3 regions of the Rhodomicrobium lacus genome follow, and region 2 is predicted to be linked to each of the others. Evidence: predicted binding sites of a transcription regulator. Region 2 holds the regulator's gene; each other region holds the start of a gene.

Region 1 (6,059 bases), 260 kb from region 2:
AGATTCTCCAGTCGATCGGTTACCGCGTCGAGACGCTGACTGACGGCCAGATCACTTTCTTGCGCTCGGCAACGAACGGACTTCCTTTCGACATACGCCCCGGCAACAGCTTTGCAGGAGCGCCCGACCGTTTCGCAGATGTCGCTTTTCTGGTGCTCTTCGCCGTTCAGGGAACGCTTCCGCTGGATCTCGTCAATGACTGGAACCGGTCGCGTCGTTTCGGCCGATTGTTTCTCGACACGCCCGCGCCGGGTCAAACCTTCCTCGTCTTCTGCCAGGACCTTTCCGTTGCCGGCGGTATCACGCCCGTCCACTTGCGATCTCAGATCGAAATCTGGGATGGTCTCGTGCAGCAGTTCGTTCCCTGGCTCCGCGCGGAAGTCGCAAAGATTGCGCCGTCCGTCGACGGTGTTTCTGCCTCCACGCAGCCCCGGAACGAGGCATGACGCGCGTCAGAGAGACAACCTGCATTCTCCTTGCGGCGGCCCTGACCGGAGTGGCGGCGGACACGAAAGTGAAAGCTGCTGCTCCGGCGTCCGTCACTGCCGGTGCGTCGGCACCGCTATCCTGGCGAGACTTCGCCCGCAAGATTCGCGACGACCTGCAAAAACGGCTCGCGGTCTCCGATGAGCAGACACGGCATGCTTACAATGTGCTGGCGGGTACGGAACGAGTCTCACCGATCATTGCAAAGGTGTGGGTGGACCCAAGCGGCAGCGTCGAGCGCATCGAGTTCGACGGCGTGAGCACGGAAGGCGCAACGGCGCTGCGCTCGATACTTCTGCGTGCTTCCGCTGGCGAGGCGCCGCCTTCCGACCTTCTGCAACCTGTCCTCCTAAAGCTCTCCTTGCCCCATAGCCAGTGAGGCCGTTATGCCGCTTCGCTCAGAACACGGCCCGTCGCCGTTAAGGCTTCCATCCCTGTCTGCGGCAGCCGTCATGGCAACTCATGCTTGCGGTGGGGCAATCGCTTCGGCTGCGGCTGAACCGACTGCCACAGAGACAACAAGAGCGACCGCCAACCGTCCGCCGATGAACCTCGGGGCCATTCGACGTACAGTCTCCTACCAGACGCTGCTGACCTTCATCGAGCGCGAGTCGAAATCCGCAGGCCTTCCGCCGGAAGTTACGGAGGCCGTGATGCATACCGAAAGCGGCTTCAACCCCGACGTCGTTGGGCGGGACGGCGAGATCGGCCTCATGCAGGTGCTTCCCTCCACAGCAAGAATGATGGGCTTCGCAGGCACTCTTGCCGAACTGGCCGTTCCGGAGACAAATATTCACTACGGCGTCGCCTATCTCGCTCGGGCCTGGCGTCTTGCCTCGGGCGATCTCTGCACCGCTACGATGAAATATCGAGCGGGTCATGGTGAGACGCGCTTTTCACATCTGTCCGTCGCCTATTGCCTCAGGGTTCGGACACGGCTTCAGGCTCGCGGCCATCCGGTTGCGGGCGCCGTTCCAATCGCAACGTTCGGGGAGCGCGGGAACTGGCAGCAGCCTCAAATCTTCGGCGGCACCGTCAGACATCCCGATCTTTCTGCCCTGAACGGAGCGCTCGCAGAAACCGTAAATCAGGCGATCGCCATGAAAGCGGCTGCGCAAAGGTAAACAGAAATATCTGCTTTTATTTACACGCATCCGGGCGTTCGATGCGAAGTGGTCGAAAACTCAAACTATATATGTCATAAAACCATTATGTTCGTGGTTTACGAGAAAGCTTGAGTTTAAGCATTCGGTCAAAGCTTGCGCGACCGTGAATTCGGCGAGTTCGGTTCATCATGGGCGGCTTGATTGCGTCAGCGGGCTGGCGGGGATGAGAGCCCTGACTTCGTTTAAAGAAGTGCAAACCCGCGCTTTTCTCGCCTTGTCCTTCGGTATGGCCGCTTCGCTTCTGGCGCCTTTGCATTGCCGGGGCGAAACGTCTGAAGCGTCTTACTCGTTCAGCATCCCCGCCCAACCGCTTGCCAACGCTCTCCTTGCTTTCAGCAAGACGGCGGGTATCGAAATTTACTACAAGGCGGCCCATGCAGACGGCAGCAGATCCACGGCTGTCGAGGGGGAGTATACGCCTAATGAAGCCATGCGCGTCCTCCTGCGCAACACCGGCTTCGAAGCCGTGCGAACCTCTCCCGGAGCGCTGACCATAAAGCCGCAGGCGACGGCATTGGCGCAAACCAAAGGGCTTTCTGTATACGAACCATATTTCGCCAAGGTCCAGCACCGCATTTCGGAGCTTCTCTGTAACGGCACGGCCACAGCCGCCGCCGAAGAAGCCGTTCGCATCTGGATAGCCCCCACGGGATCTGTCATCCGCGCGGAAAGCCCCGGCAAGGAAACGGAAGAAAAGAAGGGCAAGTTGGCCGAGGCGCTGGTGGGACTCGGCATCGGCGCTCCGCCACGCGGCATGCCGCAGCCAATCAACCTCATCGTATTTTCTGACGTCAGGGCAAGACAACCCTGTACCGGCGGCGACCTGCGAGCGACGCAACGATGACAGCGGGAATGCGCGCATGAGTTCGCTGGAGAGGAGGCGATGAACGACGCCAGCAGGGAAACTCTGCGCCAATTCCTCGTCCTCGACTACGATACGCTGAAGACCATTCTCGCGCGTCGGCTCGGCTCGAAGGAACAGGCGGACGAGGCGTTGCAGGACGCTTGGCTCAGACTTGAGAGCTGCGCTCCCAGCGAGCCGGTCAAGCAACCCCGCGCCTATATTCTGCGTATGGCGCGGAATATTGCGCTCAAGCGTGTTTTGGCCGAGCGCAAAACCGTGACCCTCGACGAGGCACTTCTGGCGCTCGACATTGCGGACGATTCCCCGGATCCGGAACGAATCGCAGTGGCGCGGTCGGAGGCAAAATTACTCGACGAGGTGCTGGCGGAGCTGACACCCCGCCGCCGTGCGATTCTGCTGGCGTCACGGGTTGAGCAGATACCTATTCGTGAAATTGCCGCTGCCCTTGAGGTTTCGCAGCGGATGGTTGAAAGGGAACTCAGGGCCGCGTTGATCCACTGCGGCAGACGTCTTGGAAAAAACGTGGTTCAGCGTTTTGGTCCAAGGAACCATCAGGATTAACTTGATCACAAAAATAACGAATGCGGTTCTACCTCTGATGCTTTTGGATCCTGACGATGAGCACCCGACACAGCTGGAATGCGAAGCCTACGGCTTTGTGGTTCGTTTCGTGTCGGGCGAAGCGGGTCCGGAAGACCTTCAGGCATTGAAAGACTGGGTCGCCCTCAGCGCCGACCATCGCGCAGCTTTCATCGAAGCAAGCAGGATCTGGCAAAAGGTTGATCCGACGCAAACGCTTCCAGAGTCCCCAGCGAACGCTGTCAGCGGCCGCCGGGCGGTTACGGTCGAGCGTGCAGCGATCGGGCGGCGCGCGTTCATCGGCGGTGCCCTGGCTGCGTCCGCGGCGGGAACTGTCGGCTTGCTCGGACTTCGCCCGCCTCTCGGCCTCTGGCCGTCTTGGTCTGAACTCGCCTCCGACTATCGAACGCAAGCGGGCGAAAGACGTAACATCGCTTTGGCCGAAAGCGTCACTGTTGAACTGAATACAAGGACGAGCATCGCGCTAAGAAGCTCAGGCGGCGAGCCCCCTCGTCTTGAACTCGTTGAAGGGGAAGCCCTGGTCACTGCGTCGTCGCGGGCTGACGCTCCCGTAACGATATCGGCTTCGGGCGGCGAAGTCGTTGCTTTCAACGGGCGTTTCAACATCCGGCGCAACGATGGCTCGGTGCAAGTAACCTGTCTTGCCGGAACGGTTCAGGTTGCATGCGGCCAGGCGAGCCTCGCGCTGCCCGCCAGCCATCAGGTAGTCTATTCGCCCTCGGGCGTCGGGATTCCGGTTGCAGTGGACGGTGAAACCGTGACGTCTTGGAAAGACGGCTTCATCGTCTTCGACGCCATGCCGATTTCCGACGTCGTCAAGGAACTTAACCGTTATTGCCACAACACCGTGATCCTCACCAACAGCGCTCTCGGGCGCGAGCGGCTCAATGCGAGATTTCGCGTCGAGCACATTGACGGAGTCGTCGGGCAGATCGAAAAAATCTTCGGCGCGCATTCGACACAGTTGCCCGGCGGCATCATTCTGCTTGGCTGAGCATCTTTTTTGACATTGCAGCTTCGGTTCCAGTCTCGTCGGCGGATCAACAAGGTTGAGAGATGCTGAATTCTCAGCCTTACCCCCCTACGAGAGACCCGCCATGTCTGTTAGCTCCGTCTCGCCCTCCGCCTTGTCCTGCATCCGATCGCGTCGTGTGGCGCTTTTTGCCGGCGTGAGCATGCTTGCGCTCATGGCAGGAAACCCCGCGCTCGCGCGTCCGCTTACCGGCTCAACATCGGCTACCGACGCAGCGGCGGCGGCTACAGCGGCCGCAGCCGCTTCCTCCCAGGCAGCCGCGACCGCGACGCAGAATTCTCTTCTGAAGGCGACGCAAGCAATTCAGGCGATGCGAGCCGCGCAAGCAGCTGCGCGCGCCGCGGCATCGGGCGGCACCGTGGCGAACGGGCTTGTTACCGGCGGCCTCGTTCCAGATTCGGGGCTTCTTGCACCCGGCGTCGCAGCTCCGGTGACAACTTGGGTAAACGCGAAGACCCCGGTGCAGACCACAGGAAGCGATGGCTCGGTCGCCGTCGACATTACACAGACGGACTCCCGGGCGATCCTCAACTGGCAGAGTTTCAATGTCGGCAGCGATACGACGCTGACGTTCAACCAGGAGTCTAGCGGCACGGCAGTCACGCTTGGCAAGGGCGATACCAGCTGGATTGCACTCAACCGCGTCAGCAATTCCATCGCGCCAAGCCAGATCCTCGGGCAGATCAAGGCTGACGGGACAATTCTCGTCATCAATCAGAACGGCATCATTTTCGGCGCGGGAAGCCAGATCAACGTCCACTCGCTGATTGCTTCCACGATCGAAATCGGCCGTTCGACCGACGGCAGCGTGCAACGAACCATCGCCCAGCGCAACGCCGACTTTCTGGAGTACGGGCTGACGGGCTCCGCCAATACCTCTGGAAATTCTACTACGACCTTCTCCGGTACGACCGATCCTGCCGCGGCACCGAGCGATGCCACAATCAAGGTGGAGGCCGGCGCCACCATCACCAGCGATAGCAAGGGCATGATCCTGCTGATGGCGCCGACGGTAAACAACGCGGGCTGGCTGTCGGCGGCCGACGGACAGGTGAGCCTTGTCGGCGTGAACGGGCTGAACGGATCCGTATACCTGGCGGCTTCGGACGGCAGCGACTCCGCCCAAGATCCCTATGTGCGCGGCTATCTTGTCTCATCCGCCTACGGCACCGTGATGAACAGCGGCCTTATCGAAGCGGAACGCGGCTATATCAGCCTCGGCAATTCCTACGCGACGGTAACAAATTCCGGCATCCTTCGAGCGACGACGAGCGTCTCGGCCAACGGCACGATCGACCTGATTGGCGACAAAATCACGCTTGCGCCGGGCAGCCTCATTTTCGTCGGCGCCGACGAAAACGGCGAGACGATCCCGCAGAGCGAGGATTCCCTTTCGGCCTTCAAAACCTCGCAAGTGAGGATTGGCACCTATTACTCGACTATAGCGATGCAATCGGGCGCGATGATCGTGGCTCCGTCCGGCGACGTCACCATCGGGCAGGAAGCCGGCGATACGCTCAACGACGCGGCGCTGTCGGTTTTGTATGGCGGCTCCTATGTTACCAAGGTGGGCAGCATCGTCATCGAGGACGGCGCGACGATCGATGTTGCCGGACTGAAGAACGTACCGGTCTCGCTGTCGAGCTACAATCTGGAAATTCTTCTGAAAGGCAACGAGCTTGCCGATTCGGGGGGCTACCAGACCAGCGCGTTGAACGGCGAGACTGTCTGGATCGACGCGCGCCTGTCCGGCGTGCGCGAGGACGGCGTTGCCTGGATCGGCTCGCCGCTGATATCCGCAGCGTCCTATTATGAGGCGGTGGGTGTGACGGCAGCCCAACTCATGACGAAGGGCGGCAATGTTGTCCTCGGCACCAATGGCGGCGTCACGTCTTCCGGCCTGGTTCCG
Region 2 (6,059 bases):
TGCAGCGCATCATGATCGCGTCGACGTAGCGAGACAGCACGCGCGCGGTGTCGGCGATGGTTTCGCCGCGCCCGAGCTGCATGTCGTTGCTGTTGAGCACGATCGTCTCGCCGCCGAGCTGCCTCATCGCGACGTCGAACGAGACGCGCGTGCGCGTGGACGATTTCTCGAACACCATCGCAAGCACCTTGCCCTCGGCAACCTTCGGCCACGCCGAAGGAGGGCTGGTCTTGATCAGCTTCTTGAGCGTGTGCGCGTTGTCGAGGATAAGCCGGAGCTTATCGAAGTCGTAGTCGTCGATGTCGAGAAAATGACGCGGAGCCGAGGGCTCTTTGATCATCGAATTACGCTGGAAGTGTAGCATCGAGCCTCGCACATGCGCTTTCTATCTTTTCGCACGCCTCTTTGATTTCGGCTTCCGTCACGATGAGCGGTGGCAGAAGTCTGACGACGTTATCGCCCGCGGACACCGTGAGCAGCTTCTCTGCAAAAAGCGTGCTAGAGACGTCCGTGCTGGGCACCTTACATTTGAGTCCGAGCATGAGTCCCTCGCCGCGTATGTCGGTGATGATACGTGGGTGACGGTCTACGATTTCAGCAAGCCGTTGCTTGAAAAGCAAGCTCATCTCTTGGACATGGCCCAGAAATTCCGCCTTTGTCGCGATGTCGAGCACCGCGTTTGCCACGGCCATCGCAAGCGGATTACCGCCGAACGTCGAGCCATGGCTCCCCGCCGTCATGCCGGAGGCCGCCTTCTCGGTCGCAAGACATGCGCCCACGGGGAAGCCGCCGCCGATCCCCTTGGCGATGCCCATGATGTCCGGTTCGATGCCCGCCCACTCATGCGCGAAGAACTTGCCGGTACGGCCCACGCCGGTCTGCACCTCGTCCAGAACAAGAAGAAGGCCGTGCTCATCCGCGATCTGGCGAAGCGCGCGAAGAAACGGCCAGCCTACGGGGCGGACGCCGCCTTCACCCTGGATCGGCTCAATCAGAAGCGCGGCCGTTTCATGCGTGATCGCGGCGCGCAGAGCTTCGAGGTCGCCCACGGGCACCTGGTCGAAGCCGTCCACCTTCGGGCCGAACCCCTTCAGATGCTTTTCCTGATTGCCCGCGGCGATGGTCGCCAGCGTGCGCCCATGGAACGCGCCTTCGAAAGTGATGATGCGCCAGCGCTCCGGCTGCCCATTATAGGAGTGATACTTGCGCGCCATCTTGATGGAGCATTCCATCGCCTCGGCGCCGGAGTTGGCGAAAAACACCTTATCCGCGAAGGTCAGCGCGCAAAGCCGCTCCGCCAGCCGTTCCTGACCGCGCACGCGATAGAGGTTCGAGGTGTGCCAGACCTTGTGCGCCTGCTCCGTCAGCGCCGCGATGAGATGCGGATGAGCGTGCCCGAGAGCGTTGACCGCGACGCCGCTGCCGAAGTCGAGATATCGTTCCCCCGCAGCGGTTTCGAGCCACGCGCCTTCGCCGCGCTCGAATTCGACATTGATCCGCGCATAGGTCCCGAGAACCGCAGACATTTTTCCACTCGTTTTCAAATTAAAAAAGCCGCTCCGTCTGGCGGGCGGCTCAGGCTCGTGAGCTTATTTTCCAACAGTTCGCGGCAGTGTCAACCGGCATAAAAGACACAGCGCACCCCAAATGTAACGATTTACGCCTTCGTTAAGGTTTCTGAAATTTGTCGGACCGGCTCTTTTGTGCAATTATGCTCCCATGAGATGGAGTGGTGCCATCGCCTTCCGAAATGCGCGTAGCCGCATACACCACCTCGCATAGTATCGATGCGAAGCTTGTATCTCAGTGAAATGCGTTCTCGATAGCCCTCCTGGAGGGCACGCCCCGAGTGTCCGGGCGTCGGGATTACGCTTGTGTCTCCTTGTCTTGCGTTAGCGCCCGTGGCCCCGCTGGTCATCCGTCCAGCGGTCACGACCTTATTCGCGGTTCGTCCGCCGGAATGAACGAGGAGCTAAAATTTATGAGTTGGACAGACGAGCGTGTTGAACTCTTGAAAAAGCTTTGGGCCGACGGCTTGAGTGCAAGCCAGATCGCTACGAAACTTGGGGAAGTTACGCGTAACGCTGTTATTGGAAAAGTACATCGCCTCGGACTCGCCGGCCGCGCGACCACCTCGCGCATCAGAACGGCCCGTCCGCGATCGAATATTGCACTTTTCCCTGCGCGGTCGCCGCAAGTTCAATATCGTACCTTCGGCAACACGGCACTGAAGATTGCGCCGGAGCCTGAGCAACGCAAGCCAGCAACCATTATTCCGCTGACGCTGCCGGATCTGGAGCCCGCACCCGAAGGATTGATCCGCTTGGTCGATCTGAAGGAAAACATGTGCCATTGGCCGATCGGCGATCCCATGGAGGAAGGTTTTCACTTTTGCGGACGCCGGAAGAATTCCGGAAGCCCGTACTGCGAACACCACTCGGCGATCGCATACAACCCTGTCGCCAAGAAACGCCGCGCCATGTGACCGGCGCAACTCATCTATACGGTGAGTCGCAAAGCTTGATCGAAACTTTTGTTGACGATGTGCAGCATTGTTTTGATCTGTGGCTTTTAAGTTACAGAATACAGCGGGGAGTGAAGCCGGGGCCGCAAGCCTCGGCTTCCATCTTTTCGGAAGCTCAGCCGCCGCTATTCGGACAGGCTCTGCCCCGGGAATTTCTCACCCAGCGCATAACCCGCGCCGCGAACGGTACGGATCGGGTCTCTTTCCTTGCCGCGATTGATCGCCTTGCGCAGGCGGCCGATGTGTACGTCTACCGTGCGCTCGTCCACATAAACGTCGCGCCCCCATACGCCATCCAGCAGTTGCGTGCGCGAGAATACGCGGCCGGGGCTTTCCATCAGAAATTCGAGAAGCTTGAACTCGGTCGGGCCGAGCCGCACCTCGCGACCGCTGCGCATCACGCGATAGGTTTCGCGGTCGAGTTCGATGTCTTCGACTTCCAGCGTCTGCGAAATGCGCTCGGGCGCGGCCCGGCGGAGGATCGCCTTCACGCGGGCCAGTAGCTCGGGCACCGAGAACGGCTTCACCACATAGTCGTCCGCGCCGACGGTCAGACCGCGAATGCGGTCTGCCTCTTCTCCGCGCGCCGTCAAAAGCAGGATGGGGATCGAACGCGCAGTCTTACCCGAGCGCAAGCGGCGGCACAGTTCGATGCCGGACAGGCCCGGCAGCATCCAGTCGAGGATGATCAGGTCCGGCGGGTCTTCACCGATGGCCACTTCCGCCTCGTCGCCCCGCTGCGAGATCGATACGGAGAACCCCTCCGCTTCCAGATTATATTGCAGGAGGAGAGCAAGGGCTTCTTCATCTTCGACAATCAGGATCTTGGCATTCATCGTCTGCTTCTGCTACCCCGCACCTTCCAGCGCCCGCCCATGCTGTGACCTTTTCAGCGCCGCCACTCATCCTGCTCCGTCAGCTCTTCACCGACGCGAGGCGCCCGAGCGTCAGCGAACTCGTGCTGTCTGCCTTCGGGCGCTCATCGCCAAGCGCCTTGCCGTGGATCAGGAAATAAATCGTTTCCGCGATGTTCGTTGCGTGATCGCCGATGCGTTCGATGTTCTTCGCACCGAACAGGAGATGCGCGTAAACGCTGGCGCTCTGGGGCTCGTCCATCATCGTCGTCAGCAGCTCGCCGTAGAGCGAGTTATACATGGCGTCGATCTCGTGATCGCGCTGCCAGACGGCAAGAGCAGCGTCCGCGTCCCGCTGCGAATAGGCATCTAGCACATCCTTCAGTTGCCGCAGCGCCGCCTCGCCGATGTGCACGAAGCCCGTCATGACCTGGTTCGGTCGGGGTTCGGCGGCGATAGCGATGGCGCGCTTGGCGATGTTCTTCGACAAGTCGCCGATACGTTCGAGGTCGAGCGCGATGCGGATCGCGGTAACGATCTGCCGGAGATCCGATGCAACCGGCGCTCGACGGGCGATGATCGAGATGGCGAGTTCGTCGACGAGTCGCTCCAGCGTGTCGATGCTGCGGTCGTTCGCCAGCGTCACCTCGGCGAGGTCCGGGTCGCGATGGTAAAGCGCGTCGATGGCCTGCCCCAAGGCTTGCTCGGCAAGGCCCCCCATCTGGGCGATCATCGTGTCGAGCGACTTCAGTTCCCCTTCGTAAGATCTGTCGGCGTTTCCAGACACTACCGTTTCCTCCGGTGCGTTCGCGCGTCCAGGAAGCGCGCCGACCTGTTATCAGCGTCTCGGGCCGACGGGGCAGCGTATCCACCCTGCGCCACCTGCCCTGTGCCGCCGCGAGACGCGGCGCATCGGGTGCAGGCCCCGTGACACTAGCCAAACCGCCCCGTGATATAATCCTGCGTGCGCTTGTCCTTGGGGTTCATGAAGATCTGATCCGTCGTGTCCTCTTCCACAAGGTAGCCCAGATGGAAAAAGGCCGTGCGCTGAGAAACGCGTGCCGCCTGCTGCATGTTATGGGTCACAATGACGATGCAGTAGTTTTCGCGAAGCTCGTCGATCAGCTCCTCGATCTTCGCGGTGGCGATCGGATCGAGAGCGGAACACGGCTCATCCATCAGAATGACTTCCGGGCTGACCGCGATTGCGCGAGCGATACAAAGCCGCTGCTGCTGCCCGCCTGACAAGCCGGTGCCTTCGCCGTCGAGGCGATCCTTCACTTCGTTGAAGAGGCCGGCCCGTTGCAGGCTCCTGACAACGATTTCTTCGAGATCGGCCTTCGACTTGGCAAGCCCGTGAATGCGCGGACCGTAAGCCACGTTCTCGAAGATCGTCTTCGGAAACGGGTTCGGCTTCTGAAACACCATGCCGACACGTGCCCGCACCTGAACCGGGTCGACATCGGGACCATAGATGTTCTTCCCCTGGACCAGGATTTCGCCCTTCACCCTCGCCGAGGCAATGGTGTCGTTCATGCGATTGAAACAACGCAGGAACGTGCTCTTGCCGCAGCCCGAGGGACCGATGAAGGCCGTGACGCTCCGATCCGGGATGTCGATGCCGACGTTGAAAAGCGCCTGCTTTTCTCCGTAGAAGACCGAGACATTGCGCGCGTTGACCTTGTAGTCGACCGGCTGTCCCGCTGGCGAAGCCGAAGGAGCGGGGTTGGAATTGAGGGCACCCGGTTCGATAGAGAAATCTACCATTTGCGTTCGTACCTTTTCCGCAGGACCATGGCGATAATGTTCATGACGGCGAGAATGCCGAGCAAGACGATGGTTGCGCCCGCTGTCTTTTCAACAAAGCCGCGTTCGGCCTCCGTCGCCCACATGTAGATCTGCACGGGCAGCGCCGTGGCGGGATCAAGCGGCGATTGCGGTACGTCCACCACGAAGGCAACCATGCCAATCATGAGGAGCGGAGCCGTTTCGCCTATGGCCTGGACGAGGCCGATGATCGTTCCGGTGATGATGCCGGGAAGCGAGAGCGGCAGCACGTGGTGGAACACGCTCTGCACTTTCGACGCGCCAATCCCCAGAGCCGCCTCGCGGATCGACGGCGGCACCGCGGTAATCGACGCGCGCGTCGCTATGATCACGGTCGGCAACGTCCGAAGCGTGAGCACGAGCCCGCCGACGATCGACGCGGAGCGTGGCAACCCGGCGAAGTTGATGAACACCGCCAGACCGAGCAGACCGAAGACGATCGACGGCACGGCCGCGAGGTTGTTGATGTTTACCTCGATGATGTCGGTGAAGCGGTTCCGCGGCGCGAACTCTTCAAGATAGATGGCGGCGGCCACACCCAAAGGCACCGACAGCAACACCACGATCAGCATGATGTAGAACGAGCCGAGCAGCGCCACCGCAAGCCCCGCCGTTTCCGGCTGGCTCGACGCCGTGTTGGTGAAGAGGCCGGTGTTGAAAGATTTCTGCATCGTTCCCGACGCCGTCAGCTTGTCGATCCACGAAATCTGCTGATCGGAAATCTGCCGGTTCTGCTGGGGCAATTCGCGGTCGATCTTGCCCTTCGCGAAGGCGTCCACGTTGCCGCTCGCAAGAACCCAGACATTCTGCGTGGTGCCGATGATCCTGGGATCGGCGGCAACCATGGCCCGGAG
Region 3 (6,059 bases), 1.3 Mb from region 2:
GTCGATGTCGCCATCGCGCTCAACTCGGACCGGCTTTATTGGGGCTTCAAGGCGCGCCACAAGCTGACATGGCTGCATACGCCGCCGACGCTTCGCAAATTTCTCAAGCGGCGTAATGCGCTCGCCCTCCTCTGGCATCGGCCGATGGCGGTGCTGCTCGGTGGCTACCACGCATCGACGCTCGACCGGCGCGTGCCGTACCGCCGCCGCGTGGAGATCGCCCACGGCGTGGCGCAGATATTCTTCGCGCCGGAGCCGGACGCGACGCCGCGCGCCGCGAAGGCCGTCTTCTGTTCGCGGCCCTCGCGCGGGCTCGATTTCGTGGCGCGCCTCTGGCCCGGTATTCGCGCGGCCGTTCCCGATGCGGAATTGCACGTGTTCTGCCCCCAGTCGAGCCTTGATGAAGCCGCCGCGCGCATCGGCGGTGCCGGACCGGGCGTGCAGATACGCGGGGGCGTCGCGCGGGCAGAGCTTGCGGCCGAACTCAGGACCGCGCGCGTGATGCTCATCCCCGGCGACCTCGACGAAACCTTTTGCCTTGCGGCCGCGGAGGCAACGGCCTCGGGCGTTCCGCTCGTCACATGCGGGATCGGCGCGCTGAAGGAGCGCGTGCGCCACGGCGAAACCGGCTTTCTTGCCAGCAGCGCCGAGACTTTCACGCGGCATGCCAGCGAGGTCCTCGCGGATGACGCGCTCTGGCTTCGCCTCAATCGCGCGTGCATAGCCGGGAGCGGGCTCGCCCGCTGGGACGACCGTGCCGCGGAGTGGGAGCGGCTTTTTTCGGCCCTCGATGCGTGCGATGCTCCTGCCCTCGAACCTTTCCTCGTTGCCGCGCGATAGATCCGTCCGGTTGGCGGACGCCCCATCGCCGACAACCTCGCTGGAGAAAAGATCGCATGACCACGGAACTTACGATGCTGGCGTGGACCGTCGTGCTGGCCATCGTGCAGATCGGCCTTTTCTCCATCGCACGGACGGCGCAATACGGCGCGAAATGGAACATGGGCGCGCGGGACGAAAGGCAGCCGCCGCTCAATCCGATAGCGGATCGGCTGGGCCGCGCGCAGGCGAACCTTTACGAGACGCTGCCGCTGTTCGTCGCCGCGGTGCTCGTGGCACACGCCGCGGGGCGGGAAAGCGCCACCACCGCGCTCGGCGCGCAGCTCTATTTCTGGGGACGCGTCGCCTACGTGCCGCTTTATGCCTTCGGCGTTCCCTACATTCGCACTCTCGTCTGGGGAGTGGCTACGGCCGGGCTGCTGATGGTTCTTTGGCCGCTTCTCGGATAGCGCGACAAAAACGTGAGGGCATGAAAGCCACGCGTCGTCGCCGCAAGGTGCTCCGTGTTGCCCCTTATGTCTTGCCTCTTTGGGGCGCGCCGCTACAGTCGCGCCCACAAGCAGGGCCGGTTCGCCGCTCCGTTTCCGCGCCATTGAGGCAGCGAAGGAAACTCTGCCGCGGCTCGAACGTTGATGCGAGCGGCCCTCGCTTCGACAGGCGGCAGCGCCGGCGCCTTCAACGGACGATAAATAAACCTATCGCTTGGATTCCAGGCGAAAAGCCATCAGGCTCAGGGAGTAAAGCGTCAGCATGGACAATACGATCCGTCTCTCCCCGCATGCCACGTTCTGGGTGGCGGTCGTCGCCCTCGGCACGATGGGGCTCATGGTGTTCGCCGACGTGCTCATGCCCTTCGCGGCGGGGTTCGTGCTCGCCTACCTGTTTCATCCGCTGGTCAATCGGCTTAACCGCATCGGCGTCCATCGCGGCGCGGCGGCGTTTGCGATCATCGCGGTGCTGATCTTGATCTTCGTCGCGATCTTCGCGCTGCTCATTCCTCCGCTGGTCGATCAGCTTCGGCAATTTGCGCAGGATCTGCCGGGCTATTATCAGCGCGCGCGCGCCTATCTCTGGGAGCATTACCCGCAATATATCAAGTCGATTCAGAGCACGGTTCAGCAACAGGAGGGTACGGGCGCGGCGCAGGGGCAGGCACAGGATGTGGCTGGCGTGGTCGCCAGCTATCTGCGGAGCCTTGCGGAAAGCAGCCTCGCCTTCTTCAACACGCTCGCGCTTCTCTTTCTGACGCCGGTGGTAACGTTCTTCCTGCTGCGCGACTGGGACAAGATGCTCGCGTCCGTCGACAGCCTTCTTCCGAAGCGGGACGCGCCGACGATCCGCAAACTTGCGGGCGAGGTCGATGACACGATTTCCGGCTATCTGCGCGGGATGTTCATCGTCCTGTCGATCCTGTCGGTGTTCTACATGGTGACGCTCGGCCTGATCGGGCTGAATTACGGCCTCCTCATCGGCCTTTTCGCAGGCATCGTCAGCTTCGTGCCATACCTCGGATCGACGAGCGGGCTGCTGGTCGCGGGCGGCGTGGCGCTTGCTCAATTTGCGCCGGATTACGCCATGGTGGCGCTCGTTGTCGGAGTTTTCATCTTCGGGCAAGTCGTCGAGGGCAACGTGCTGACGCCGAACATCGTCGGAAATCAGGTGCGGCTACATCCGGTATGGCTCCTTTTCGCGCTCGTCGCGTCGGGTTATCTTCTCGGCTTCACCGGCCTTCTGATCTCGGTACCGCTTGCGGCGGTCATCGGCGTGCTGGTGCGCTTTGCGATCCGAAAATATCAGGAAAGCGAAATTTATGACGAGCAAAAGGGTAGCGCCGCAGTGGAAGCGGTCGAAGGCACGAAGCCGCGCAAGACAGCGGCCATCGGCTGAGGCCGGTTGATGTCATCCCAGCTCGTGCTCGATCTGCCCCGGCGTTTCGCCTATGACGAGGGCGACTTCTTCGTGACGGCCAGAAACGGCCGCGCCTTCGGCCTCGTCGGCCAATGGCCGGACTGGCACGCGCCTGCGGCCGTCATCTGGGGCCCGCCGCAATCGGGCAAGACATATCTCGCCCATATCTGGAGCGCGCGGGCGAACGCGGCATTCGCCGACCCCGCGCTTCTCGGAAGTCACATTTGGGCCGCGCCCTGGCAGCCGCTCGTTCTGGAGGATGTGGACGCGTCAGGTCTGCCCGAGACGGCGCTGTTTCATCATCTGAACCTGGCGCGCGAACACGGCTCATTCATTCTCCTGACCGCGCGAACGCCGCCCGGAAGCTGGCGGATCGCACTGCCGGATCTGCGCTCGCGCATCCGCTCCTATCCAACGGCCGAAATTCAGCCCCCGGACGAGGAGCATCTGGCCGCGCTTCTTCTGAAGCATTTCAGCGATCGCGGCATCGAGATCGCCCCGGACGTGATTGCCTATCTCGTCCAGCGCATCGAGCGCTCGATGGCGGCGGCGGATGCCGTGGCGTCTCTGCTCGACAAGGCGGCGCTGGCCGAACGCCGCCGGATCACGCGCAGCTTCGCGGCCAAGGTCCTGAAGGCGGCGGGGGGCGGACCGGACAGCGGGGACGACGAGCCGGACGACGGCATCTGAAGCCGCGCGCCCCGGAGGCCGCGCAGCACCGCCCTGCGCCGGCGGGAGCCAACGCCTTTGCGTCTCCGGATTGCCCGAGCAAATCCGCCGGAAGAAGCTCTTGCGACGGTGCGGGCGCGGCGTCATCTTTTCAAAATCAGTTTGTTCGTCGCGTGAACGTCCGCACCATCGACCGCTGCGAGCAAAACGTGCCTTCCGGCGTTTTGCCTCGGTGTCTTGTGTTCGTCATGTCACAAAGCGCTTCCAAGCTCTGAGTGCGCAATTCACGCGTCACAAGGACGCCAAAACGGAGATCATGGAAATGAAAATCGCCGAAGCCGAACCTGCCCCCACATACCGGGACAGAATAGAAGCCTTTGGCGTGGAACGCTTCTTCAACAGGGAATTGTCGTGGCTCGCATTCAACAAGCGCGTCCTTGAGGAATCGGCGAACACCCGCAACCCCCTTCTGGAGCGCGTTCGGTTTCTGGCGATTTCGGGCTCCAACCTCGATGAGTTCTATCGCGTGCGCGTGGCGGGGCTGCACGAACAGGCGGCGACCGAGATCGTTGAAGTCTCGCCCGACGGACTGACGCCGAAGCAGCAGGTGGACAAGATCAACGAATCCGTCGTTCCGCTTTCCGCGATTCAGCAGGAGCGCTGGAACGCGCTTCGCGAGGAGATGGAGCAGGAGAACATCCAGATCGCCACCGCGGCGTCGATTTCCGACGCGGAACGGGATTGGCTCGAAATCTATTTCATGCGGCGGGTTTTTTCGGCGCTGAGTGCCGTGGCGGTGGACGCCGCGCATCCTTTCCCGCACGTGCAGAGTCAGGAACTGGTGCTCGTGCTGGAATGCACACGGGAACTCACTCTCGTCCGCGATTCGGATTTCGAGGGCGAACCGCGCCTGATGTATGCGCTTGTCGTGATCCCGAACGGTCTCGATCGCTTCATCCGTCTGCCGCAGACGGAAGGCGAGGGCGGCAAGCCCGTGATCCGCTTCATCGCGATGGAAGTGCTGATCGCGCTTTACGCGCACACGCTGTTGCCGGGCTTCAAGGTCAGGCATGTCGGCCTCTTCAGGCCGCTGCGGAACAGCGAGATCGAGTTTCAGGAAAAAAGCGAGGATCTTCAGAAGGTGCTCCGCAAGGCGCTGGTGCGGCGGCAGCTCGGCGAGGTGATCAGGCTCGAAATGAGCGCGTCGTTGCCTGCGCCCGCGCGCGAACTCATCATCGCCGGGCTCAAGATCGGGCGAGACGACGTGGTGCCGGTCGATGGACTTTTCGCCATCGCCGACGTCTCGCAACTTATCGTGAACGATCGGCCGGACCTGCTCTACAAGCCCTTTGAAATCCGCTTTCCGGAACGGATCGCCGAGTTCGACAATGACTGTTTCGCGGCCATCTCGGCCAAGGACATCATCGTTCATCACCCGTACGAGTCGTTCGACGTGGTGCTGCAATATCTGCGGCAGGCCGCATCCGATCCCGATGTCGTCGCCATCAAATGGACGCTCTACCGCACGTCGAAACGCTCTCCCATCGTGGAGGCGCTCCGGCAGGCGCGCGAGGCGGGCAAGAGCGTGACCGTGATGATCGAGGTGACGGCCCGCTTCGACGAATTGAACAACCTCGAATGGGCGAAGCAGCTCGAAGCGGTGGGCGTGCACGTGGTCTACGGCCTGACCCAGCTCGACCTCAAGACGCATGCGAAGCTCGGTCAGGTTGTGCGCAAGGAGAACGGCGAGCTTCGCACCTATTGCCACATCGGCACCGGCAATTATCACCCGGCGACGGCGAAGATCTACACGGACCTGTCCTATTTCACGGCCGATCCGGCTGTCGGCCGTGACGTGTCGCGCATCTTCAATTACGTGACGACCTACAGCCGCCCGAACAACCTCGAACGCATGTATATCTCGCCCCACGGCATCAAGGCTCGGATCATCGAGGAGATCCATAACGAGATCGCTCACGCCAAGGCTGGGCGCCCCGCCGCGATCTGGATGAAGCTCAACGCGCTCGTCGATCCCGAGGTGATCGATGCGCTGTATGAGGCGAGTCTGTCAGGCGTACCCGTCGACCTCGTCATCCGCGGCATCTGCTGCCTCAAGCCCGGCATTCGCGGACTTTCCGAAAACATCCGCGCGAAAAGCATCATCGGACGATTTCTGGAACATTCACGCATCTATTGTTTCGGGGCAGGGCACGGATTGCCATCCGAGGATGCGCATGTGTATATCAGTTCCGCCGACATGATGCCGCGCAACCTTGAGCGGCGCGTCGAGGCCATGACCGCGATAACGAATTCAACCGTCCACGAACAGGTTCTCGACCAGATCATGATCGCCAATCTGAAGGATAATCTCCAGAGCTGGAAAATCGAGAGCGATGGCAGCTCCCAGCGCTTTCATCTGAAGCCCGGCGAGGAACCCTTCAGCGCGCATGAGTATTTCATGACCAATCCCAGCCTTTCCGGGCGCGGCGGCGCACTCAAGCAGAATTTCCCGCGACGTTTCGCGGTCGCATCGGCGCCGCATGCCTGACGCAGAGAATTTACATCGAGCCACCGGCTGCGGCAGCCGGATCAAATGTAAAACTCCAGCCTTCACGGGCTTCAACAAGTGTCATGGGTGAAGC

The links. The regulator PhoB, encoded in region 2, activates phosphate uptake and scavenging genes when phosphate is short. The targets are predictions, from matches to a motif close to TGTCATNNANCTGTCAT.
Region 1: the regulator PhoB is predicted to act here: its motif matches at 1,683-1,699, upstream of EK416_RS15220 (STN domain-containing protein).
Region 3: the regulator PhoB is predicted to act here: its motif matches at 3,651-3,667, upstream of EK416_RS10565 (RNA degradosome polyphosphate kinase).

Annotation. Positions count from the first base shown of each region.
Region 1 is NZ_RZNF01000012.1:1,243,191-1,249,249, forward strand. It holds gene EK416_RS15205 (YbjN domain-containing protein) at 1-446, shown strand, start outside; gene EK416_RS15210 (hypothetical protein) at 443-865, shown strand; gene EK416_RS15215 (lytic transglycosylase domain-containing protein) at 939-1,610, shown strand; gene EK416_RS15220 (STN domain-containing protein) at 1,816-2,496, shown strand; gene EK416_RS15225 (RNA polymerase sigma factor) at 2,536-3,078, shown strand; gene EK416_RS15230 (FecR family protein) at 3,116-4,111, shown strand; gene EK416_RS15235 (filamentous haemagglutinin family protein) at 4,215-6,059, shown strand, end outside.
Region 2 is NZ_RZNF01000012.1:1,498,324-1,504,382, reverse strand. It holds gene argF (ornithine carbamoyltransferase) at 1-340, opposite strand, end outside; gene EK416_RS16245 (aspartate aminotransferase family protein) at 345-1,526, opposite strand; gene EK416_RS16240 (GcrA family cell cycle regulator) at 1,982-2,485, shown strand; gene phoB (phosphate regulon transcriptional regulator PhoB) at 2,650-3,360, opposite strand; gene phoU (phosphate signaling complex protein PhoU) at 3,440-4,165, opposite strand; gene pstB (phosphate ABC transporter ATP-binding protein PstB) at 4,312-5,145, opposite strand; gene pstA (phosphate ABC transporter permease PstA) at 5,139-6,059, opposite strand, start outside.
Region 3 is NZ_RZNF01000012.1:242,260-248,318, reverse strand. It holds gene EK416_RS10585 (glycosyltransferase family 4 protein) at 1-840, shown strand, start outside; gene EK416_RS10580 (MAPEG family protein) at 897-1,289, shown strand; gene EK416_RS10575 (AI-2E family transporter) at 1,591-2,727, shown strand; gene EK416_RS10570 (HdaA/DnaA family protein) at 2,737-3,438, shown strand; gene EK416_RS10565 (RNA degradosome polyphosphate kinase) at 3,740-5,965, shown strand.